One region of the Listeria tempestatis genome, then DNA from elsewhere that is predicted to be linked to it. Evidence: predicted binding sites of a transcription regulator. Region 1 holds the regulator's gene; each other region holds the start of a gene.
What was found. Region 1 encodes Rex, which represses fermentation and respiration genes when NADH is low (regulators of the CRP and FNR family bind a similar motif). Its sites were predicted from a motif close to TTGTGAAATATTTCACAA; they were not measured.
Positions count from the first base shown of each region.

Region 2: adhE (bifunctional acetaldehyde-CoA/alcohol dehydrogenase) is a predicted target of Rex. The motif match lies at 2,229-2,246, and genes of this name have one in related genera.
Region 3: pflB (formate C-acetyltransferase) is a predicted target of Rex. The motif match lies at 4,798-4,815, and genes of this name have one in related genera.

Region 1 covers NZ_CAUYTK010000004.1:30,896-39,132, forward strand. The annotation lists gene nirB (nitrite reductase large subunit NirB) at 1-223, opposite strand, end outside; gene R8923_RS06770 (precorrin-2 dehydrogenase/sirohydrochlorin ferrochelatase family protein) at 320-757, opposite strand; gene R8923_RS06775 (sirohydrochlorin chelatase) at 760-1,464, opposite strand; gene R8923_RS06780 (DUF2238 domain-containing protein) at 1,601-2,305, opposite strand; gene R8923_RS06785 (redox-sensing transcriptional repressor Rex) at 2,528-3,172, opposite strand; gene R8923_RS06790 (ABC-F family ATP-binding cassette domain-containing protein) at 3,456-5,417, shown strand; gene R8923_RS06795 (hypothetical protein) at 5,541-6,035, shown strand; gene tsaD (tRNA (adenosine(37)-N6)-threonylcarbamoyltransferase complex transferase subunit TsaD) at 6,292-7,317, opposite strand; gene rimI (ribosomal protein S18-alanine N-acetyltransferase) at 7,314-7,781, opposite strand; gene tsaB (tRNA (adenosine(37)-N6)-threonylcarbamoyltransferase complex dimerization subunit type 1 TsaB) at 7,754-8,237, opposite strand, start outside.
Region 2 covers NZ_CAUYTK010000001.1:454,173-462,409, reverse strand. The annotation lists gene adhE (bifunctional acetaldehyde-CoA/alcohol dehydrogenase) at 1-2,061, opposite strand, end outside; T-box leader at 2,365-2,614, shown strand; T-box leader at 2,656-2,865, shown strand; gene trpE (anthranilate synthase component I) at 2,920-4,278, shown strand; gene R8923_RS02425 (anthranilate synthase component II) at 4,275-4,853, shown strand; gene trpD (anthranilate phosphoribosyltransferase) at 4,856-5,875, shown strand; gene trpC (indole-3-glycerol phosphate synthase TrpC) at 5,872-6,636, shown strand; gene R8923_RS02410 (phosphoribosylanthranilate isomerase) at 6,633-7,250, shown strand; gene trpB (tryptophan synthase subunit beta) at 7,240-8,237, shown strand, end outside.
Region 3 covers NZ_CAUYTK010000001.1:344,654-352,890, reverse strand. The annotation lists gene mutS (DNA mismatch repair protein MutS) at 1-2,183, shown strand, start outside; gene mutL (DNA mismatch repair endonuclease MutL) at 2,198-4,003, shown strand; gene R8923_RS01905 (glycerol-3-phosphate responsive antiterminator) at 4,016-4,576, shown strand; gene pflB (formate C-acetyltransferase) at 4,924-7,155, shown strand; gene pflA (pyruvate formate-lyase-activating protein) at 7,242-7,988, shown strand; gene R8923_RS01890 (PadR family transcriptional regulator) at 8,014-8,237, opposite strand, start outside.

The DNA.
Region 1 (8,237 bases):
CGATATTATTTTCCGTATACCATTCAAGTGGGTTTGTAATCGTTTCGTCCACTGTCATCTTTTTTTGCAAAATATTGGATAGCATGATTCGATTGTAATTAGGATATTTTTCTGCTCCAATTATCGTGATGTCATATCGATTTTGGTCGCGTTCTAAAATTTCTTCTATACATCTAACACCCGCCATGCCATTGCCAATTAAAACTAATTTTTCCTTTTCCATGCCGTCCACTCCTAATTTGTGATGTTATGAACATAATATGATACATATTATCACCTTTTAGGATAGCATTAAAAAAAGAGGGAAAGAATTAGGGATTTACCTAAACTTTTCCTCTAAGGATTTTTTAAATTGTAAGCTGGCGTTTGGGTTGCCGTCTCGGCTTGCGATTCCAATTTGGAAATTTTGATACTTGGCTAGGGCGACATTTTTAAAATCGCTTTCTGTTTTGTCGCTCACATCATTTATCCACTGGAAAATTGATTTTTCGCGACCAATGGTTTGATTGATGGTGGCATCATTTGTGCAAGCGAAAATGAGGTGGGCCTCAAGCAAATCTTCTTTTTCATAGATCTTTTTAGCAAAAGTAAGGTTGGGAGCTTTTGGAAAATCACTTCGAATTTCTGGTGCTACGACATGAATGCGGCAATTGGGTTCTTCTTTTAACAATCCTTCTACTTTTCGTTTTGCGATTCTTCCTCCACCGATGACAACGATTCTTTTATTTGTAAGTGACAGATTAACGATATAGCCCATTTTTAAAGCTCCTTCCTAATTTCAGTTATGATAAGATCTTTCAAGTCATCATCTAAATTAAGCGAAGGTAGAATAGTCGCCTCTGGAAATTTTTCATGCACAGCTATTTCGATTTTAGAAACGAGTAATCCATCTAAAAGGAAAAAAGGATATATGAGCAACTCACCTTTTTCTTGCTGTAAAATTTCCATATACGGCTTTTCACCATATAAGAAAGCGGATTTTGTTTTAATGCCTAGTTGTGCTTCTACTTTTTGACAAATTGCATGTAATTTGGCAGGAATTTCAGGATACTTCGCTGAGCCATGGGCAATGAAATAAAGTGTTGTCATTTTCGTATGTACATGCATACAAATTCTCCGGACTAAGATATTTTCAATGCCTGGCATTTCAGCTAACGGCGATACTATTTTAAATGTAAGGAATGGTCTTTCTTTTGTGGATTCCGCTAAGGCACGCGGAATATCTTCATTCACATGAGTAGCTGTAAAAAGCAGTAATGGAATGACGATAATTTTTTCAACACCTTTTTTGGCTAAATCATTGATTCCCCATTTAATGGTTTGCTCATCGCCTTCTAAAAAAGCTGTTTGTTGCGGGATTTCATTTCCCAAAAGAGGATATATTTCAGATGTAAATCGGGATACCTTTTCATTATTATGCGCTACACGACTTCCATGTGAAACATATAAAATTCCAGTTCTCATTTTAACACTCCGCTCTTTAAAACCTGTCCTCTCACTATAAATTGAGGCTACACAAAATGTCTATTAGGGAAAATCCCATTTTCAATAAAAAACGTTGAGGTACAGTTATTAACCGACTTCAACGTTTTATAAAGGTTTATTTTGTTCGTTTAAATTCGAATTGTTTCATCCACGGACGACCTTTTTTTAGTGCTAAGTATCCGATAATGGCGATTACTAATGCACCAATAATATCTACAATCACGTCTGTCATGGTGTCTTCGAGAGCAGCCCGCCCAACGAGTGGCGTTCCGTTAGAGAGTTCAAAACGCTGCATGTTTAATCCTAAAATAGCGTCAAACGTATATTCATAAACTTCCCAAAAAGCGCCAAGCGTTACTGCAAAGCAGAAGGAAAATATTGCAACAAAACCAGGTTTCATATTCACAACGACTTTATCATTCGCATTTAGCAAGCTAACAAAGGAAAATCCTATCGCACCTAGCATTGCGCCACTGAATGTGTGTAAGATTTTATCCCAATGTGGAACGTTCGAGTAGAATTGTTGAATGGTCCCAAGATAAATCGATGCATATAGAAAAACGATAAACATAAGGTAAACAAGTCCTGGAATTTCAAATTTAAAGCGTCTAGAAACAATCGATGGCAATGCTAAAATGATAATTCCTAAAATAATTTCTACTAATAAGAAAATATAATCGCTTCGGAGCGTCACTTTCGGACCATCTGCTGGCTGTACTGTTGGGGCCGTAAAAATTTCAAAAATTGTTACAATCATCGAGATTCCCATGGATACAAAAATAAAAAGGGCGACCCACTGCGTCCAATTTAATTTTTTCAGTCGTTTCATTCTTTTCACCTCTTATCGAAAACAAGCACATTTAAGTGCTAGCCAAACTGATGACAGTTGGTAATCTTCATCGTAAAAGCCTCCGCTTTGGTATTTGGCTTTATCGAAAGTCGCATCATTTGCCATCAGTTTGGTTTTGCGTAAAATATTTTGTTTTACTTTAATTTGAAGACCATTTTTATTTAAGCTAATAAGGTCAGCTATTCCATTATTTTAGTTTTTAGATGGATAGTTTTCTAAGAAGTAGATAAGCGTTTGTAGTTCAGTCGTTAAATCAATGTGGTGGACACGTACTTGTTTAGGCACACTAATTCGTGCTGGTGTAAAGTTTAAAATGCCCTTCACGTCTGCTTCGATAAGTTTGTCCACTGTTGTTTGTGCTTCATCAGATGGTACGGTTAAAATAACTACTTCAACATTATTTTCTTTTAAAATTTCTTCCATATCATTTAAATGATAAATCGGAATATCTTGTTGAACGCTACCTACTTTTGCAGGATCCACATCAAATGCGGCACATACTCGAATATTATTGTTTTTCATAAAGTTATAATGAAGTAGCGCGGTTCCAAGATTCCCTACTCCAATTATGGCAACGTTAGTTTCTTTATCTTGGCTGAGTGTTTTTCCAAAAAAGTCTAGAATGTAAGATACGTTATAGCCATATCCTTTTTTACCGAGTGCGCCAAAATATGAGAAATCGCGGCGAATTGTTGCAGAATCCACTTTTACAGCTTCACTTAACTCTGCTGAAGATACGCGCTCTTTTCCTGATTCATGTAAGTATTTCAAATAGCGATGATATAGCGGTAAGCGTTTTGCTGTCGCCTGTGGAATTTTTGTCGTTTCATCCATCATGCCAATTAGTCCCTTCTTCCTGATAAAATATAGTTCGTTTTCAAGCATTCTAACTGTTCTCTCGTTCACATGCTTGCTTATATACTATAAACATTTCACATAAAATGCACAAACTTTTTGCTCACATATTTAGAAAACCTTTATTTTACCAGCTTTTATTTTATTCCTCTACTTACATTGTAACGTAAAATCACAATTAATGCTAATGATTTCACAAGACTAAATGTGTGATTGCAACAGACACGTCTTTAAGATAAACTAGAAAAGGATGGGAGAGAAAAATATGATTCTTTTACAAGTACAACAAATTGCCAAGTACTTTGGTGCTGAAACAATTTTAGAAAATATAAAATTAGAAATTAAAACGAATGACCGTATTGCTCTTGTCGGCAGAAACGGGGCGGGGAAATCTACGCTTCTAAAAATCATTGCGGGGCAAACTGGCTATGATGCGGGGCAAATTTCAAAACCGAAAAATGTGCGAATTGGCTATTTAGCACAAAATACGGGACTTGAATCCAGCAAAACGATTTGGAATGAAATGCTAACCGTTTTTGAAGATTTACGTAACATGGAACGCGAGCTACGCGAGATGGAATTAAAGATGGCAGATGGCGACATGTATGCAGATGCTCTGGCTACAAAGCAAGCTTTAGATAGTTACGATGAGCTGCAACACCTTTTCAAAGAACGGGGTGGTTACACGTATGAAGCCGAAATTCGTTCCGTGCTTCATGGGCTCCATTTTTTCGAAGAAGATTATGAGAAATTAGTCGCGGCATTAAGTGGTGGCCAGAAAACGAGACTTGCACTTGCAAAACTACTTTTATCCAAACAAGATCTTTTAATTTTAGATGAACCAACGAACCACCTTGATATTGCAACGCTTTCGTGGCTCGAAGGGTATTTGCAAAATTATGCAGGCGCGCTTCTCATCGTTTCGCACGACCGCTACTTTTTGGACCGGGTTGTGAACCAAGTTTATGAAATTTCCCGCACAAAAATCACGCATTATGTTGGAAATTACAGTCGTTTTCTTGTTTTAAAGGAGGAGCAGCTTGAAAAAGATTGGAAGGAATTCGAGAAACAACAGACGGAAATAGCTAAATTGGAAGACTTTGTTGCTCGTAATATCGTCCGTGCGTCAACCACTAAACGGGCGCAAAGCCGGCGGAAAAAACTGGAGAAAATGGACCGCTTAAATCGGCCAGAAGGAAATGAAAAAGCGGCCCATTTTGGATTTCAATTTGACCGCATCCCTGGAAACGATATTTTATTTGTTGAAGATGTGGCCATTGGTTATTCGAAAGAGCAATTGGTGGCGCAAAATGTTCGGTTTGAAATGAAGCGCGGTGACAGTATTGCACTAGTTGGGCCAAACGGTATTGGCAAGTCCACCCTTTTAAAATCACTCATTCGTGAAATCCCTGTTTTGAAGGGCGATTTTCGCTTTGGCGCTGGCGTTAAAATCGGGTATTACGACCAAGAGCAAGCTAAGCTTTCTTCCAAAAAAACGATTTTACAAGAACTTTGGGATGAATATCCGGAACTAGATGAAAAGGCTGTCCGCACGACACTTGGAAATTTTCTTTTTACAGAAGATGATGTGTTAAAAATTGTAGATACGCTTAGTGGCGGTGAGAAAGCCCGTCTTGCGCTTTCTAAGCTAACGCTACTTGGGGCGAACGTGCTTATTTTAGATGAGCCGACCAACCATTTGGATATTGAAAGTAAGGAAGTTTTAGAGGCGGCGCTGATTGATTTTGAGGGTACCATTTTATTCGTTTCGCATGACCGTTATTTTATTAACCGCATCGCACAAGATATCATTGAACTTAGTCCAAACGGGGCAACGCGTTATTTGGGCGATTATGATTATTATCAGGAGAAACTCGCGGAAAATAAGGAAATTGCACGTCTTGAAATGGAAGAAAAGCTTCAAAATGGCAAGTTCCCCTTACAAACTGAAAACCCTTCTAATAAGGCAGCTTACCAGCAAAGTAAGGAAGCACAAAAATTATTACGACAAAAAACACGAAAGCTCGCTCTTATTGAGGAAAAAATGGAAGAATGTGACGGAAAAATCGCTTCGCTCGAACATGAATTGACACTTCCATCGGTTTTTAACGACCACGAAAAAAGTTTTGTGATTACTGAAGAACTAGATGCTATAAAACAAATTGCTGAGGCGCTTATGGCTGACTGGGAAATCGTAAGTGAGGAAATAGAGGAATTGAATGCATAAAAGAGTTCGTCCATGTCGGGCTACTAGCAGATGATGAAATTCGCACGCATTGCATTCTTAACACTAAAACAGAGATTTTAACGATTACAATATAAGATAGTTGATGAAATGTGGGGAGAATATATGAAACCACCATATGGATTAGAAACCATAAAGAAGCGGCTAATTGAAATACAGCGAGAACTTGTAGATGTAAAATCATGTCTACCTTACAGAAACAATGGCATAGAATTTTTTACGGAATCGCAGTATTTGTATAAAAGAGATGGTAGAAGTTATATACTTTTTGGATGTACAATAGTACAGTTCTATGGCCTTTGTCAACAAACAGGAGAAGTGTTTGTAATAGAAGAAGATGATATTTTATATTGCAATAAAACCATAAAAGCTTTTATGCAATGTCAAAGATTATTTATCGAGAAGGTTATGGATTTAATAGACACAAGAGATGAGATTGAGTATGAGAATTTCATAAAAAAATTCATGGAAATAGATGCTACAATTACAGAAGAAAGCAACTGGGGAGTATGTGTTTATGAGTTAAGTGAACAATTTTATCCATTGACAGATGAAAGGATAAAATTGTTTGAAACACTAGAAGCGCCCGGAGATATTTAAAGTATTTTAATTTAATAATTAATCAATAAGCTACCAAATATATTAAACTATCTGGTAGCTTATATTTTTACTCATTATTTGAATAAAGGATACATAGTTAGCTTGTAGAAAAACTCTACACTTAGGTACAGCAAAAATCAGATTGCTAGCAAATGACGAGATTTTAGGCAAATCCGAGTACTGGAATAGAGCCAAAAACTCCGAAGATTACTGTTTGTCAATAGCCAGAAACGTGGACGAATTCTCGCCCATGTTTTTAAACTTCTTCAAACAGCAAACCTGGTCTGGCGTTTAAGGCTAGATCTCCGAATTTGCCTTCTTCATAAGCTACGGTTCCAGCAGCTGCAATCATTGCGGCATTGTCTCCGCAAAGTGAAAGTGGCGGGATAATCAATTGGGTGGCAGGGATTTCAAGTTCAGCTTCTTGAATCATTCGTTCGCGCAAACCAAGGTTCGCGGCAACACCTCCTGCTAGAAGCAATTGTTTTACACCGTATTCTTTCGCGGCAGCAATTGTTTTTTCGACTAAAACGTCGACAACGCTCGCCTGAAAGCTCGCTGCTAAATCAGCCGGACTCGGTTCTAAGTTTTTTTGGCGCATATTATGGAGCAAATTAATAAATGCAGATTTTAAGCCACTAAAGCTAAAATCGTAGCTACCATCGCCGAGCATGGCGCGCGGAAAATGAAACGTATCTTCCCCTTCTTTTGCCAAGCGGTCAATCTGAACTCCCCCGGGATAAGGCAAACCAAGCGTCCGAGCCACTTTATCGTACGCCTCACCAGCCGCATCATCGCGCGTTTCACCGATAATTTCAAATTCATTGTGTGCTTTCATCAAAACAAGCTCTGTGTGTCCTCCGCTCACAACAAGCGCGAGTAGCGGAAACTGCATTTCGGTTTCAAAGCGGTTTGCATAAATATGCCCCGCGATATGGTGTACTGGAATGAGTGGTTTTTGATGAGAAAAAGCCAGCGTTTTAGCTGCGTTTACCCCAATGAGTAGCGCTCCCACAAGACCAGGGCCTTCTGTTACGGCAATTCCGTCTACGTCATCTAGCGTGACATTCGCCTGATTTAGCGCCTCTTTGATGACGATGGTAATTTGTTCCACGTGGTGCCTCGAGGCAATTTCAGGTACAACACCGCCAAATCGTTTATGGCTCTCAATTTGAGATGCGACAACATTCGACAAGATTTCCTTGCCGCCCTTTACGACTGCAGCTGCCGTTTCATCGCAACTTGATTCAATGCCTAAAATAATCGTTTCTTTTTTTGTCATGATAAATTCACCCACATTACAAGTGCATTTTCGCCGTTATCTGGATAGTAACTTTTGCGAATTGCACCGTTTTGAAAATTAAATTTCCGATATAAGTTTTGTGCTCGCGTATTCGATACACGTACTTCAAGTGTCATATTTATAACACCGTTTTGTTTCGCTAAATCTAACAGCGCTTTTAGTAGCGCCTCGCCGTATTTTTGTCCTTGAAAATTGGGATGAATGGCGACATTTGTAATGTGACCTTCGTCAAGTACAAGCCAAACGCCACCGTAGCCAATAATTTGCCCGTCTAAAATGGCTAGCAAATAATGGGCATATTGGTTGATTGTGAACTCATTTAAAAAGGCTTCACGCGACCATGGGGAACTAAATACAGCGTGCTCAATTTGGAGCAGGGCATCGACGTCTTCTTGCGTTGCTTTTTCAAAAGAAATCATATTTTCTTCCTCGCTTCGAGCCATTTGCTTTCGGCCTCTGCAAGCTTCAAGTAGTCAGGTGTGAAATTTGTTGCCTCCGTGCCGCTTTCATGTTCAGCGAGAGTAACGAGGCTAGCCGCTCGTGCAAAGTTCGTATCAGCGCTAGCAAACACCGCATGCTGTCCCAATTCACCCGCAATTTTTTCTTGCAAGTTTAGCGGGATTGTTCCAATAAATAAAATTTTTTCAGACGTCCCTCTAAAATTCAAAAGTAGTTCTGTAAGCGCAATATGTTGGTCAGAAATTAAAGTTTCCAGCACGTCCCCTTGACGATACACGCCCGCATAAACGTTCTCCCGCCGCGCGTCCATTAGTGCCACAATTTTCCCCGGGAAGTACATCCCACTTTTGGCTAAAATTTGAAGAGACGAAATGCCTACAATAGGCACATTCAGATCCCATGCCAGCGTCTTAGCTACCGTGACCCCAATTCGAAGTCCA
Region 2 (8,237 bases), on a different contig from region 1:
TAATTCAATAGCTTGAATAGATAAGCCACGTGTATAATCACTTGCCATAACAGAAACATATGACTCAATCGCGTGTGTTAATACGTCCATACCAGTGTCTGCAGTAATGTGAGCAGGGACAGTTGTCACATATTGCGCATCAACAATCGCAACATCAGGTGTAAGTTCATAGTCAGCTAGTGGATATTTAATGTTGTTCTCTTTATCCGTAATTACAGCAAATGGTGTTACTTCAGAACCAGTACCACTTGTTGTTGGAATAGCAACAAATTTAGCTTTTTCACCAAGTTTAGGATATTTAAATGTCCGTTTGCGAATATCTAAGAATTTTTGTTTTAAACCAAAGAATGAAGCTTCTGGGTGTTCATAAAATAGCCACATACCTTTTGCCGCGTCCATTGCTGAACCACCACCAAGCGCGATAATGCAATCTGGTTTAAAGTCTTTCATAAGTTCCGCACCTTTATAAACGGTAACATCAGACGGATCTGGTTCAACGTCAGCAAATACTTGGTAATCCACATCATTTGAACGACGTTTTAAGTGATCGATTACAACATCAACATATTTAAATTGAACCATACCAGGATCAGTTACGATAAACACACGATTTAAACCTTCCATTTTTTGCAAGTATTGTGTGGAGTATTTTTCAAAGAATACTTTTGGTGGTAATTTAAACCATTGCATATTATTTCTCCGATCTGCGATACGCTTTACATTTAAAAGATTTGTCGCACTAACGTTTTGCGAAACAGAGTTTTTACCATAAGAACCACATCCAAGTGTTAGGGAAGGGATGAAGCCGTTGTAAATGTCACCAATACCACCTTGAGCAGAAGGTGCATTGACAATAATACGACAAGCTTTCATGCGAATACCAAATTGTTTTTGTGCTTCCTTATCAGTAGAATGAATAACAGCAGAATGACCTAAACCACCATATTCAAGCATTTCTTCCGCGCGATCAAAAGCTTCAGTTTGATTTTTTGCTTCAATGAACGCAAGCACCGGGCTTAATTTTTCATGTGAAAGCGGATATTTATCGCCAACACCTTTAATTTCAGCAATTAAAATTTTCGTTGTTTCAGGCACTTTAAAGCCAGCTTGTTCAGCAATCCAAGCAGGGGATTTACCAACAACATCAGGATTTAATGTACCTTTTTCAGGATTGATAACATAGCTTTCAAGTTTCTTAAATTCAGCACCTTTTACAAAATAGCAGTCATTTGCAGTAAATTCTTCTTTAACCTCTTTTGCTATTTCTTTGTCAACAATGACAGCTTGTTCAGATGCACAAATCATACCTTGGTCAAATGATTTAGAAAGAATGATGTCATTAACAGCACGCTTAATCTTCGCCGTTTTGTCAATATAAGCAGGAACGTTACCAGGTCCAACGCCAAGAGCTGGTTTACCAGTAGAGTATGCGGATTTAACCATTCCGGCTCCACCTGTAGCAAGAACCAATGCAACTTTATCGTGATTCATTAATTGTTTTGTTGCTTCAAGAGAAGGCTTTTCAACCCATTGAATACAGTTTTCAGGCGCCCCGGCTTTAACGGCAGCTTCATATACGACGCGTGCTGCTTCAGAGGAACACTTTTGAGCACTTGGGTGGAAAGCAAAGATAATTGGATTACGCGTTTTAATAGCGATAATCGCTTTAAATAGTGTAGTCGAAGTTGGGTTCGTTACGGGTGTAACACCAGCAACAACACCAACAGGTTCAGCAATTTCAATAACACCAGTTTGTTTATCTTCGTTAATAATGCCTACCGTTTTATTAGTTTTAATGTTATTCCAAATATATTCAGTGGCAAAAATATTTTTGATACATTTATCTTCATACAAACCACGACCAGTTTCTTCTACAGCCATCTTGGCAAGTGGCATATGTTGGTCAAGTCCAGCTAGAGCCATTGCATGAACAATGGAGTCAACCTGATCTTGAGTATAACTCTCAAATGCCTTTAGCGCTTCTGCACCGTTGTTTGCTAATTTATCAATCACTTTTTGAACTTCTAAAACTTCGCGAGTAGCTTCTTCTTTAATCGCCATTTTTACAACCTCCTAAAATTATAAGGGACTTAAAACGTCCAACAAAGACTTAAAATGTCCCTGTGTGTTTAAAAAAAATTGGCAGTCGACTTTTACCAGCTTTTTTTAAGGTATGACTTGATTACACCGTAAGTATACATCAGCACAAAAAGTTTGTAAATAGTTTCACGTGAAAAGATTCACAAAATATTAAAATTAAGTCTTATAGCTTATTTTAGGAATCTTTTATGGTTCTTTTGTTTTAGAACTAAAAAATATACTTGCAATTTAAATTTGATTTTGTTAAGATAGGAACAACTTAAAATAAAAGCGTGAATGAAAGAGTAAGTAGCCTAAAAAATTGTTTGAAGAGAGCCGGCGTTTGGTGTGAGTCGGTAACAACGATTAGTGTGAATGGACTTTCTAGCTCTAAACTGAACGGGAAACTAAGTAGGATTTAGCGATTAAGCCTTATCGTTATACAAGGCACCATTTAGCTTAAAGCAGATGGAATAAAGTGAACTTAAAATTTTTAAGTTAATCAAGGTGGCACCACGGGTCTTCCGTCCTTGTCTAGTAATTAGACACGGGCGGGAGACCTTTTTCGTTTTATAAGAAAAAGCATAAAGCAGGAAGAGTACTTTATTTGGAAAGTTTAGAGAGCAAGCGGTTGGTGGAAGCTTGTCTTGAAGAATAGAGGAATGGGCCTTGCGCGTTCAATCTTGAACTAAAAGTAGGGATTGACGGTTTGTTACCGTTAAAAACAAGAGATTAAGAAATCATTCTTAAAACTTGAGGTGGTACCGCGATACATTCGCCCTCTAAAGGACAAATTGTTCTTTAGGGGGCTTTTTATTTTTGGAAAAGGGGAGACGGATGATGCAAAAAACAGTAGAAGCAGATACGTTAACAATTCCACTTATTTATAGAAGGTTAAGTGGGAAAAACAAAAGTTTATTAGAAGGAACTGCAAAAGATGCGGAAGCGGGAAGGTATTCGATTATCGCATTTAACCCTGTACATGAAATTCAAATTTTCGGAAATCGATTCATTAAGGACGGTGTCGAAACCATTACCGAAGATCCGCTTGAAAAATTGCATGAGCAAATTGTAAGTGTGAGCAGGGAACAATTGTCACTTCCATTTGAGGCGGGGGGAATTGGCTATGTAGGTTATGATATGGTACGACTTTATGAAAATATTGGGGAGCCAAAATGTGATGATTTAAAACTTCCGGATGCGCACTTTTTTTTATACGACTCTTATATCATTTTTGATCATAAATTTGAGCGCTTGACGCTAGTTGAGGATGATACCTATTCGAAGCGTGAGGAAGCAGAATTGCAGGCTGCGCTAGTAGATTTGGAACATGAAATTTTCACCTCAAAAGAAGGAGAAGCTGACCCGGCCAAGCTTGAACCACTTACTTTTAAAAGTAAGCTTGAGAAGGCCACTTTTATAGAAAAAGTTGAGCGTGCGAAAGCATTTATTGAGGCGGGAGACTTTTTTCAGGTTGTCTTATCACAACGGCTTGAGGCAGAGTTTTCTGGCGATGCCTTCTCATTTTATCGTAAACTCCGTCTTTTAAACCCTTCTCCGTATTTATTTTTCATTGATTTTGGGGAAACGAAGCTCGTTGGTTCATCACCAGAAAGCCTAGTTAGCATAAATGGTGATTTAGTTCAGACAAATCCAATTGCAGGCACTAGAAAAAGAGGGCAGACGGCAGCTGAAGATAAAATGCTCGAAACCGAATTGCTAGCTGATGAGAAAGAACTCGCAGAACACCGTATGTTAGTTGACCTAGGAAGAAATGATATTGGACGAGTGAGCGCAGTTGGCTCGGTTTCAGTTCCCCTTTATTTAACAATCGAACATTATCGTTTTGTGATGCATCTTGTTTCCATCGTGGAAGGGCGACTATTGCCAGAACTTCATGCTTTTGATGCTCTCAAATCTGTTTTACCAGCTGGAACTGTAAGCGGCGCACCAAAAATCCGCGCGATGCAGCGCCTTTATGAATGGGAGGATGTGAAACGTGGTCCGTATGGTGGTGCGGTTGGCTATGTGACAAAACGAGGTAATGCAGATTTTGCGCTAGCCATTCGAATGGCAGTCATTCATGAGGCGCATGTATACGTTCAAGCAGGTGCAGGTATTGTTTATGACTCTAACCCAGAAAGTGAATACAATGAAACGTTACAAAAGGCAAAAGCTCTACTGGAGGTGGGGAAATGATTCTTTTAGTTGATAATTATGACTCGTTTACGTATAATTTGGCGCAATTTATTCAAGAGTTTGCGGAGGTTGAAGTAATTCGAAATGATGCGAAGGACTTATTTCAGCGAGCGGAGGCGGCAAGTGGCATCGTTTTATCTCCAGGACCTGGAAAACCGTCTTCCGCTGGTGATTTAGAAGCACTTATTCGTAAGTTGGCAGATGAAAAACCGATTTTAGGGATTTGTTTAGGGCATCAGGCGATTGGTGAGGTGTATGGTGCAAGAGTAGTTCAAGCAAATGAAATTCGCCATGGAAAGATTTCAAAAATGGAACGTGCTGAGTCAGAACTATTCCGCGGAATACCTGCAACGTTTGAAGTCATGCGTTATCACTCGCTTATTGTTCAAAAAAGTAGTTTGGGTGAAAAACTTTACTCGTTAGGTGAGGCTTTGGATGATAAGGAAATGATGGCGATGAAAGTGCACGGTAAACCAGTATTTGGCTTACAATTTCACCCTGAGTCAATTGGAACACCATACGGAAAACAGATTATTAAGAATTTTGTTGAAATGACAAAAAGGAAGGTGGGGTAAAAATGGATGTAGCTTTGGAAAAATTGTACGCAAAAGAAAATTTATCAGAACTAGAAATGAGTCATTTAGCAACAAATATGCTACAAGGAAATCTATCTGAGATTGAAATTTCTGCCGTATTAATGGCACTAAAAATAAAAGGCGAAACGCTGGATGAAATTTCTGGTTTAGCGAGTACTATGCAAAAGCTTGCTACGAAAATCCCTTATTCAAATGGTGATGCGATGGACAATTGCGGCACGGGTGGTGACAAGTCGAATACTTTTAATATTAGTACCACAAGTGCTTTTGTGCTTGCTGCAGGTGGAATAAAGATGGCAAAACACGGGAACCGCAGCGTTTCCAGTCGTTCAGGAAGTGCTGATGTTTGCTCCGAACTTGGTATTCAAATTGCTCTCACACCTGATATGATGGCACACTTACTTGAAAATGTCGGAATTGCTTTCCTATTTGCGCCAAACATTCATCCAGCTATGAAATTTGTGATGCATGTTCGTAAAACGTTAAAAACACCAACGATTTTCAATTTAATTGGACCGATGACAAACCCAGTTCCACTAGAAGCTCAACTTATGGGGAGTTACAGGCGGGATATTTTACGAGAAACTGCTCAAGCGCTCGGAAAACTCGGTCGTAAACGTGCTGTTGTTGTAAACGGTGCGGGATATATGGACGAGGCTACTTTACTTGGTGAAAATCATATCGCCGTGTATGCGGATGGAAACATTCAAGAGTTTACGTTTTCGCCTGATGATGTGGGATTAGAGAAGACAACGCGCGAACAAATTCAAGGTGGCGATGCTAAACGAAACAGCCAAATTTTAACACGTGTTTTAGACAATGAACAAGGTCCTTGTTTAGATACGGTTTTATTAAATGCTGGGCTTGGTTTTTATACGTACGGGAAAGTGGCGTCGATAGAAGAGGGTGTAGTTATGGCAAGACATGTTGTTGCAAGCGGCGAAGCGAAAAACAAGTTGCATGAACTGCTTGCTGCACAGAAGGAGGTTTTGGTGGGATGACATCTTTTTTAGATGAAATACTTATAGCTAAACATGAGGAAGTAGCAAAAATGGAAGACGAGGTGCTAAAAATTCGACCTGAAAAGCCGAGTTTTCTAGAATTTTTAGCAAATAATCCTGAAAGAATGCAATTGATTGCCGAAGTTAAGCGAGCTTCCCCGTCCAAAGGAACAATCAATTTACATGTAGATCCAGTCAAACAAGCTAGAGCATACGAACAAGCAGGTGCCGGAATGATTTCGGTGTTAACCGATGAAATCTTTTTTAAAGGATCAATAAAAGATTTACAAGCTGTTGCAAAAGCCGTTTCTGTTCCAGTTTTGTGTAAAGATTTTATTATAAGTGAAAAGCAGATGATTCGTGCAAAAAATTGCGGTGCTTCAGCTATTTTACTAATTGTGGCGGCGCTTAGTGAGTCTGAGCTGAATTCTTTATATAAAAAAGCAAATGAAATTGGCTTGTTGCCTCTAGTTGAAGTGCATAATCTTGAGGAACTAAAAATTGCAGAACGCACAGGAGCGAAATTAATTGGTGTAAACAACCGAAATCTAAAGACTTTTGAAGTCGATATTGCAATTAGTGAATCACTTGCGCGAGAAATGGTCAATCAAGCTGCTTTTTATATAAGTGAATCAGGATTTAAAACGGCAGATGATGTTCGTCGCGTGCGAAAGAGTTATCGTGCTGTTCTTGTTGGAGAAGCGCTCATGCGCGAAGATAATCCGCGCGAGGCAGCAGAAAGGTTGCGTGTTTTGAGATGAAAGTGAAAATTTGTGGGTTAAAAACGATGGCTGATGCAAAATTCGCAGCTGAAATGGGCGCAGATATGATTGGCTTTGTCTTTGCTAAAAGTAAACGTCAAGTGAATGTAGAAGAAGCGCGCAAAATGGCAGCAGTCTTACCAGATGAAGTTTTAAAAGTAGGCGTTTTTGTAAATCCTGATTTGGAAGAAGTTTTATTTTTAAAAGAAAATGTGCCGCTTGATATTATTCAGCTTCACGGGAATGAGACGTCAGAATTTACTAAACAAGTCGGTCCAGCCATTAAGGCTTTTAAAGTGCGAAACGGTGAAATAGACGGGGATGTTTCAGCTTATCAGGATTGCTTAATTTTACTTGATGCACCGCCAAAAGAGTTTGAAGGCGGTTCAGGAGAGACTTTTGATTGGGAAAAAATGGGAATGCGCGACTTACCCAAAAGCCGCCTTATCATTGCTGGCGGGCTAAACCCGCAAAATGTCACAGAAGCCATTCGAATTTTCGACCCGTTTGGCGTGGACGTTTCGTCTGGCGTAGAAACAAATGATGTGAAAGATAAAATGAAAATCAAAGCATTTATTGAAAATGCAAAAGGAGCGAATGACAATGCACTATGAGGCACCAAATGAAAAAGGATTTTACGGAAGTTACGGCGGACGTTTTGTTCCAGAATCTTTAATGCATGCGATTTTAGAATTAGAAGAAGCGTATCAAAAGCTGTCTAAGACAGATGAATTTAAAGAAGAACTGGCGAATTACTTAGAACAATATGTGGGACGAAAGACGCCGCTTTATTTTGCAGAACAATTGACAGAATATGCGGGTGGCGCAAAAATTTATTTAAAGCGTGAAGACTTGAATCACACGGGTGCGCATAAAATTAATAATACAATTGGGCAGGCGTTACTTGCAAAGGCAATGGGGAAGAAAAAGGTGGTCGCAGAAACTGGGGCCGGGCAACACGGTGTTGCGACGGCAACGGTTGCGGCACTCTTTAATATGGAGTGTACCATTTTTATGGGTGAGGAAGATATTAAAAGGCAGTCGTTAAATGTATTTCGAATGGAACTTCTCGGTGCAAAAGTAGTGAGTGTCACGTCTGGCAGTAGAACATTAAAAGATGCGGTGAATGAAACACTACGTTACTGGGTGGAGCATATTGAAGACACGCATTATATTATGGGTTCAGTACTTGGCCCGCATCCATTCCCGCAAATTGTGCGTGATTTTCAAAGTGTCATTGGAAAAGAAGCGCGGGCACAACATTTAAAAGCAGAAGGAAAATTACCAGATGCAGTTGTAGCGTGTGTTGGTGGTGGCAGTAATGCAATGGGGCTATTTTATCCATTTGTAACAGATGAGAGTGTAAGGATGATTGGTGTTGAGGCAGCTGGTTTAGGCTTAGACACAGATTTTCAAGCTGCATCGATTACAAACGGAAAAAAAGGTGTCCTTCACGGAGCGATGATGGATGTATTACAAGATGAAAATGGTCAAATTTTAGAAGCCTTTTCAATATCCGCAGGACTGGACTACCCTGGAATCGGACCAGAACATTCATATTTTAACCAATTAGGAAGAGCCACTTATACATCGGTTACAGA
Region 3 (8,237 bases), on a different contig from region 1:
AAGATAAAGAATTCGGCTTTGCTTACTGTGACTTATCAACTGGAGAACTCAAATCAACCGTTTTAGAAGCACGCGAAGACCGTTTATTAAACGAATTAACAACCCTTTCTGCAAAAGAACTCGTAGCTCGTAAGGACGACGGGCTCCTTTTATCTGAAGAATTAACAAAACAAATGGGGATACTTGTTTCCAATCATGAAAAGACAGAATGCGATCTAGCCAATAAACTTATAGACCGTGTCACTGCACTCTCGGAGAAAAAAGCGATTGCCTTATTACTGCACTACCTTTCCGATACTCAAAAACGCGATTTAGGGCACCTTCAAAAAGCTGTCCATTATGAAACGAGTCACTTTATGAAAATGGACTATTATTCCAAACGTAACTTGGAACTTTCGGAATCCATCCGCGGCAAGGGGCGAGTTGGAACGCTTTTATGGTTGCTTGATCATACAAAAACCGCAATGGGCGGACGCTTACTCAAACAATGGATTGACAGACCGCTTATTGACCACGACATGATTTTTGGTCGACAAAATGATGTGGAAGAATTGATGAAACATTTCTTTGAGCGCGTTGAACTTGTCGAAAACTTAAAAAACGTCTATGATTTAGAGCGTTTATCTGGACGAGTGGCATATGGAAATGTCAATGCTCGCGATTTAGTTCAGCTTCGTAATTCAATGTTTCAAATTCCGAAAATTAAAGCCGTACTTGCAAGTATGGAAGGTGCTAAACATTTAAATAGTTTAGGCGAAAAGCTTGACCCTTGCGAGGAGCTAACTAGCTTACTTGAAAAAGCGATTATTGATTCCCCGCCGCTCTCCATTCGAGAAGGTGGCATTATTCGTGACGGCTACAACACAGAACTTGATACATACCGTGATGCCAGTCGAAACGGGAAGACTTGGATTGCAGAATTAGAACGGAAAGAGCGTGAACTAACAGGTATTAAATCACTTAAAGTTGGTTTCAACCGAGTATTTGGATACTATATAGAAGTGACTCGTGCTAATACGCATTTATTACAAGAAGGGCGTTATGAGCGGAAGCAGACGTTGACAAATGCTGAACGTTATATTACTCCAGAACTAAAAGAAAAAGAAAAACTAATTCTTGATGCGGAAGAAAAAAGTATTGAACTTGAATACCGATTGTTTACAGAAGTTCGGGAAACTGTCAAAGACTATATTGAACGTCTTCAAGCCCTTGCAAGAGCTGTAAGTGAAATTGATTGCTTGCAAAGCTTTGCCGAAATTAGCGAGAAAAATCATTTCATTCGTCCAGAATTAAGCGCAGACGGCAAGCTCGAAATTGTTCAAGGTCGTCATCCGGTAGTTGAAAAAGTCATGGGCGCACAAAGTTATGTTGCAAATGATTGCCTAATGAACAAAAATCGCGAAATTTTGCTTATTACGGGACCAAATATGTCCGGTAAGAGTACGTATATGCGCCAAGTTGCACTAACGGCAATCTGTGCTCAAATTGGCTGTTTTGTCCCAGCAGAACGCGCGACACTTCCTATTTTCGATCAAGTTTTCACACGTATTGGCGCAGCAGACGATCTAATTGCTGGACAGAGTACTTTCATGGTGGAAATGCTTGAAGCACGCAACGCCATTGTACATGCAACATCAAATAGTCTAATCTTATTTGATGAAATTGGACGCGGAACAGCCACTTATGATGGTATGGCGCTAGCCCAGGCGATTATTGAGTATATTCATAGTGAAGTCCATGCAAAAACGTTATTTTCAACTCACTATCATGAACTGACGGTTTTAGATGAAGCATTACCAAAACTACGCAATATTCATGTTAGTGCGGTAGAGGAAAATGGAAAAGTCGTTTTTCTTCATAAGATTAATGAAGGTCCAGCAGATAAAAGTTACGGAATCCATGTAGCGGAGCTTGCGGAATTGCCGGCTTCTTTAATTAAGCGTGCTTCTGAAATTCTGGCGACGCTTGAAGCGGAAGGAAATCAAGTGGTTGCATCTCCAAAAGAGGTCGAAAAAAACGATGTAACAAATGATATGCAACTACCACTGTTTGAATTGGAGACACCTGTAAAAGAACAAATAGCAAGTAGTACGGTCGAAAAGGAAATCAAAAAATTAAATTTGATGCAAATGACGCCAATGGACGCGATGAACAAATTGTATGAATTACAAAGCAAATTATAAAAGGTTGTGATTTTATGGCCAAAATTATTGAGTTGACAGACGATTTGTCAAATAAAATTGCGGCGGGTGAAGTAGTCGAACGACCCGCATCTGTCATTAAAGAACTTTTGGAAAATGCGATTGACGCAGGAAGTTCGGTCATTGACATATTGATAGAAGAAGCTGGTTTATCAAAAATGACAGTCATTGATAACGGCGCTGGCATTGATCCAGAAGATGTTTCAACTGCTTTTTTGCGCCATGCGACGAGTAAAATTAAAAATGAAAATGATTTATTTCGCGTGCATACGCTCGGGTTTAGAGGTGAGGCTCTTCCAAGTATCGCTTCTGTAGCACGTGTTGAAATGACAACTTCGACAGGCGAAACAGGAACAAAAATTGTTATCGAAGGTGGCCAAGAAAAAGAAAAACATCATGATGCTGCAAGACGCGGGACACAAATTGAAGTGAGTAACCTTTTTTACAACACACCAGCTCGCTTAAAATATTTAAAAAGTTTGCCAACAGAACTTGGAAATATTACAGATGTTGTTAACCGCCTTGCACTTTCTCATCCTGAAATTAGTTTCCGACTAAGTCATAACGGCAAATCATTATTAAGTACGAGCGGAAACAATGATTTGCGCCAAGTAATTGCGGCTATTTACGGCGTGCAAATTGCGAAAAAGACAATCCCTATTTCTGCTGAATCACTTGATTTTAAGGTGAGCGGTTACGGGGTGCTACCTGAAGTTAATCGCTCAAATCGCAATTATATTTCTACGATTATTAATGGGCGATTCATTAAAAATTTCGCACTTGTCAAGGCTATTCAAGAAGGCTACCATACGTTACTACCAATTGGGCGCTTTCCAATTATTGTTTTGCAAATTGAAATGGACCCCATTATCGTTGACGTCAATGTTCATCCTGCCAAACTAGAAGTTCGTATTAGTAAAGAAAAAGAGCTCGGTCAGCTTATTACGGCAGCCATCAAAGAGGCTTTTCATAAACTCCAACTTATTCCAGACGGGAGCGTGTCAAAACGCGAGAAGATAATTTCTGAACAAACGCAAATTGACTTTGAAGCAGAACGCGAACCAAAACGTCAAGAATCACCAACTTTATTCGAAAAGCCAAATGTTCCAGACTTTATTCCTGAGGAAGAGGATAGGCTTGAAAACTTGGATTCGCTTGTAAAAGAACCCCCTGAGGAGTATGTATCAGACGCGACACCTGTTGTAGAAGAGAAGAAGGAGCGTATCCCGAAAATGTACCCGATTGGGCAAATGCACGCGACCTATATTTTGGCACAAAACGAAGAGGGACTTTTTATTATTGATCAACATGCGGCGCAGGAACGTATTAAATATGAGTTTTTCCGTGAGAAAATTGGTGAGGTGGAACGCGAATTACAAGAACTACTCGTCCCGATTGTTCTAGAATTTTCGAATGATGAGTATATTCGTCTAAGCGCTGAAACGGAGCGTCTGAAAGAAGTCGGTGTCTTTTTGGAATCATTCGGACAAAATAGTTTTATTATCCGAGCGCACCCAACTTGGTTTCCTAAAGGTGAAGAAGAGGAAACACTTCGCTCCATTGTGGACGAAGCTCTTCATGCGCCAAATATTAGTATTCATAAACTCCGTGAAGATACGGCCATTATGATGAGTTGCAAAAAATCTATTAAGGCCAATCATTATTTAACGACTGCTGATATGGAAGCTCTTCTCGATACATTACGCGAGGCAAGTGATCCATTTACTTGTCCACACGGCAGACCGGTTATTATTAAATATACGACCTATGAGCTTGAAAAAATGTTTAAGCGGGTTATGTAAGGAGAAAAAGGGATGGAACTATTTGGCGGACAAAAAATTATTCCAGCTGCCCATCATCAACGTGATATTGAGAAAATTACCAAGCAATCAGTTCAATATATGGTCATGCTTGAAACACATGTGGCTCAGGTAAAATCACTTGTCGACTTTGCAAAATCTACTGGTAAAAAAGTTTTGCTTCACGCAGATTTAATTAATGGGCTAAAAAACGATGACTATGCCATTGATTTTATTTGCCAACAAATCCGTCCTGATGGCATCATTTCAACACGTGGAAATGTTATTTTAAAAGCCAAACAACATAAGGTGCTTGCTATTCAGCGCCTATTCATGATTGACTCAAGCGCATATCAAAAAGGCATGAAATTAGTTGAAAAAGTTGAACCAGATGCGATTGAGCTTTTACCAGGAATTTTACCTGAACAAATTGCGGACTTAAGCAAAAAGCTTCAAATTCCAATTATTGCAGGTGGCTTAATAGAAAGGAAATCTCAAATTGATACCGTATTAGAGGCTGGTGCGGCAGCAGTAACAACTTCAAATAAAGAATTGTGGGCTGAACAACTCGACTAATTTTCATTAGTCGAGTTGTTTTCATGAAAAACAATTATATGAAACAGAAAGCGGTTTCTAAAACTGTACTATAACAAAAAGGATGTATTGAACTGATACAGGCAAAGTGAAATCAATCAACATTCAAAAATAAATTGTTTCAACCAAAATAAAAAACAGGCTGAAAACAAGGGATAAGAAAGCCATTCGGACGTTTTGTAACAAAATTGTAATAAAAAAGTTTGAAAAAAGATGCACAAAACTGTAGCATTTTTTTTATTTTATGTTATGATAACAGTATAAATATAACTAACTTTGCTCACTAACAAACGCTCGAAAATGAGCAAAATAACAGGAGGGTTTCCATAATGACTGAACAATGGTATGAATTTACTGGTGGTAACTGGCAAGAAGAAGTAGATGTTCGAGATTTCATTTTAAAAAACTATCGCTTGTATGAAGGGGACGACAGCTTTTTAGTTGGACCAACTGATGCAACAACAAAACTATGGGATCAAGTAATGGATTTGACAAAACAAGAACGTGAAAACGGTGGCGTTTTGGATATGGATACAAAGATTGTATCGACTATTACTTCTCATGACCCTGGATACTTAAACAAAGACTTAGAAAAAGTTGTTGGTTTCCAAACTGACAAACCATTTAAACGTGGATTACAACCATTTGGTGGAATCCGTATGGCAGAAGTAGCTGCTGAATCTTATGGCTTTAAAGTTGATGAAGAAATTAGCCATATCTTCACTGAATACCGCAAAACGCATAACCAAGGTGTATTTGATGCTTACACTGCTGAAATGCGTGCTGCTCGTAAATCTGGTGTTATTACTGGTTTACCAGATGCATATGGCCGTGGTCGTATCATCGGTGACTATCGTCGTGTTGCGCTTTATGGTGTAGATTACTTAATTAGCCAAAAGAAACAAGATTTAAATAACACAGGTCTTCGCACGATGAGCGATGATATCATTCGCTTACGTGAAGAAATCAACGAACAAATTCGTGCACTTCAAGAACTTAAAGTTTTAGGGGAAAAACACGGTTTTGATATTTCTAAGCCAGCAAAAACAGCTCAAGAAGCGTTCCAATGGTTATATTTAGGCTATCTAGCTGCCATTAAAGAACAAAACGGTGCGGCGATGAGTTTAGGACGTACTTCTACATTCCTAGACATCTACGTTGAACGTGATTTACGCAATGGCGTTTTAACTGAAGAAGAAGCACAAGAAATTGTGGATCACTTCATCATGAAACTTCGTCTTGTTAAATTCGCGCGTACACCAGACTACAATGAATTATTCTCTGGAGACCCAACTTGGGTAACTGAGTCTATCGGTGGGATTAGTGAAGATGGTCTTCCACTTGTAACTAAAAATTCATTCCGTTTCTTGCATACATTAGACAACTTAGGTCCAGCTCCAGAACCAAACTTAACTGTACTTTGGTCTACTGAACTTCCATCAGGATTTAAAAAATTCTGTGCGAAAATGTCTATTAAAACATCTGCTATTCAATACGAAAATGACGATGTTATGCGTCCAAAATGGGGCGATGATTATGCCATTGCTTGTTGTGTATCTGCAATGCGTGTTGGTAAACAAATGCAATTCTTCGGCGCTCGTGCTAACTTAGCAAAAACATTGCTTTATGCAATTAACGGCGGCGTTGATGAAAAATCAAAAGTACAAGTTGGTCCAGCTTTCCGTCCAATCGAGAGTGATGTTCTTGAATACGACGAAGTAATGGAAAAATATGATGCTATGATGGAATGGATTGCAGAACTCTATTTAAACACTTTAAATGTTATTCACTATATGCATGATAAATATTCCTATGAACGTATCGAAATGGCATTACATGATACACATATCTTACGCACAATGGCGACTGGTATTGCCGGCCTATCTGTTGCAGCTGATTCCCTTTCTGCAATTAAATACGCTAAAGTAACACCAGTTCGTGACGAAGATGGTATCGTAACAGATTACCAAATTGAAGGTGACTATCCTAAATATGGTAATAATGATGATCGCGTTGATGAAATTGCTGTTGATTTATTAAAACGCTTCATGACAAAAGTTAAAAAACATAAAACTTATCGTGATTCTGTTCATACAACGTCTGTTCTTACAATCACTTCAAACGTGGTTTATGGTAAGAAAACAGGTAACACACCAGACGGACGTCGTGCCGGGGAACCATTTGCACCTGGTGCGAACCCAATGCACGGTCGTGATACAAAAGGAGCTCTTGCTTCCCTTTCATCTGTTGCAAAATTACCATATGAATATGGTCAAGATGGTATCTCCAATACATTCTCTATCGTACCAAAAGCTCTTGGTCGCGAAGATGAATCTCAAATCAATAACTTAGTAGCTATGTTAGATGGCTATTCTAGTAAAATGGGACATCATTTAAACATCAACGTATTCAATCGTGATACATTAATGGATGCAATGGATCACCCAGAAAAATATCCGCAACTAACGATTCGTGTTTCTGGATACGCAGTTAACTTCATTAAACTTACTCGTGAACAACAATTAGATGTTATCCACCGCACAATGCACGAAAGCATGTAATAAATAAAAAAGTAGATTTCAAAAAGGGGATGCTAGGCGAGAAGCAGCATCCCCCTTTTTAAGCCAATCGAAAGGAAGAGGTTGTTATGTCAGAAGTAATGGGACGCGTACATTCAGTTGAATCAATGGGGACGGTTGACGGTCCGGGAATCCGTTTTATTGTATTTATGCAGGGGTGTTTACTACGTTGCCAGTTCTGCCATAACCCTGACACTTGGAAAATTGGTACGGGTTTAGAGCGTTCGGCACAAGATGTTTTTGATGAAGCGATTAAATACCGCGAATTTTGGGATGCTTCTGGTGGTGGTGTTACTGTTAGTGGCGGGGAGCCACTTTTACAAATCGATTTCTTAATTGAGTTCTTTACTTTATGTAAAAAAGCCGGGATTCACACAACTATCGATAGTTGCGGTGGTTGTTTCACACGTGAACCTGAATTCATTGAAAAGCTTGATCGGCTCATGGAAGTGACAGATTTAATCTTGCTTGACATTAAACAAATGAATCCTGAGAAACACTTAAAACTTACAACAAAATCGAATGCACCAATTTTAGACTTTGCGCATTATTTACGTGATAAAAACCAAGCCATTTGGGTGCGCCATGTTTTAATTCCGACAAAAACGGATGACCCAGAAGACTTGACAGCTTTACGTGATTTCATCGATACTTTACCGAATGTGAAGCGCGTCGAAGTGTTGGCCTATCACACGATGGGTGTTTACAAATGGAAAGAACTTGGCATTCGTTATCCACTTGAAGGAATCGAACCGCCTGATGAGGAAACAATTAAAATGGCCAATGAAATTTTAAAAACGGCCACTTATGCATAAAAAATAAGCCTTCTGCAACGAAGGCTTATTTTTTATGCTTTAAAATGTCCTGGCACCAATTGATTTCAGCACAGATTAAGTCACGTTTTCGCAAATAAATTTGATAGGGCATGTTGTTTGCAAAATCATTCTCATTCACCAGTCCCAATAGTTTCTCGAAATGTTCTAAACTATCTTCTGTCAATCGCAGTTGCCCATCTAAATAGGTCAAGCGTTCTTCTAAAAGAATCGCTGTTCGTTCTGGATTTA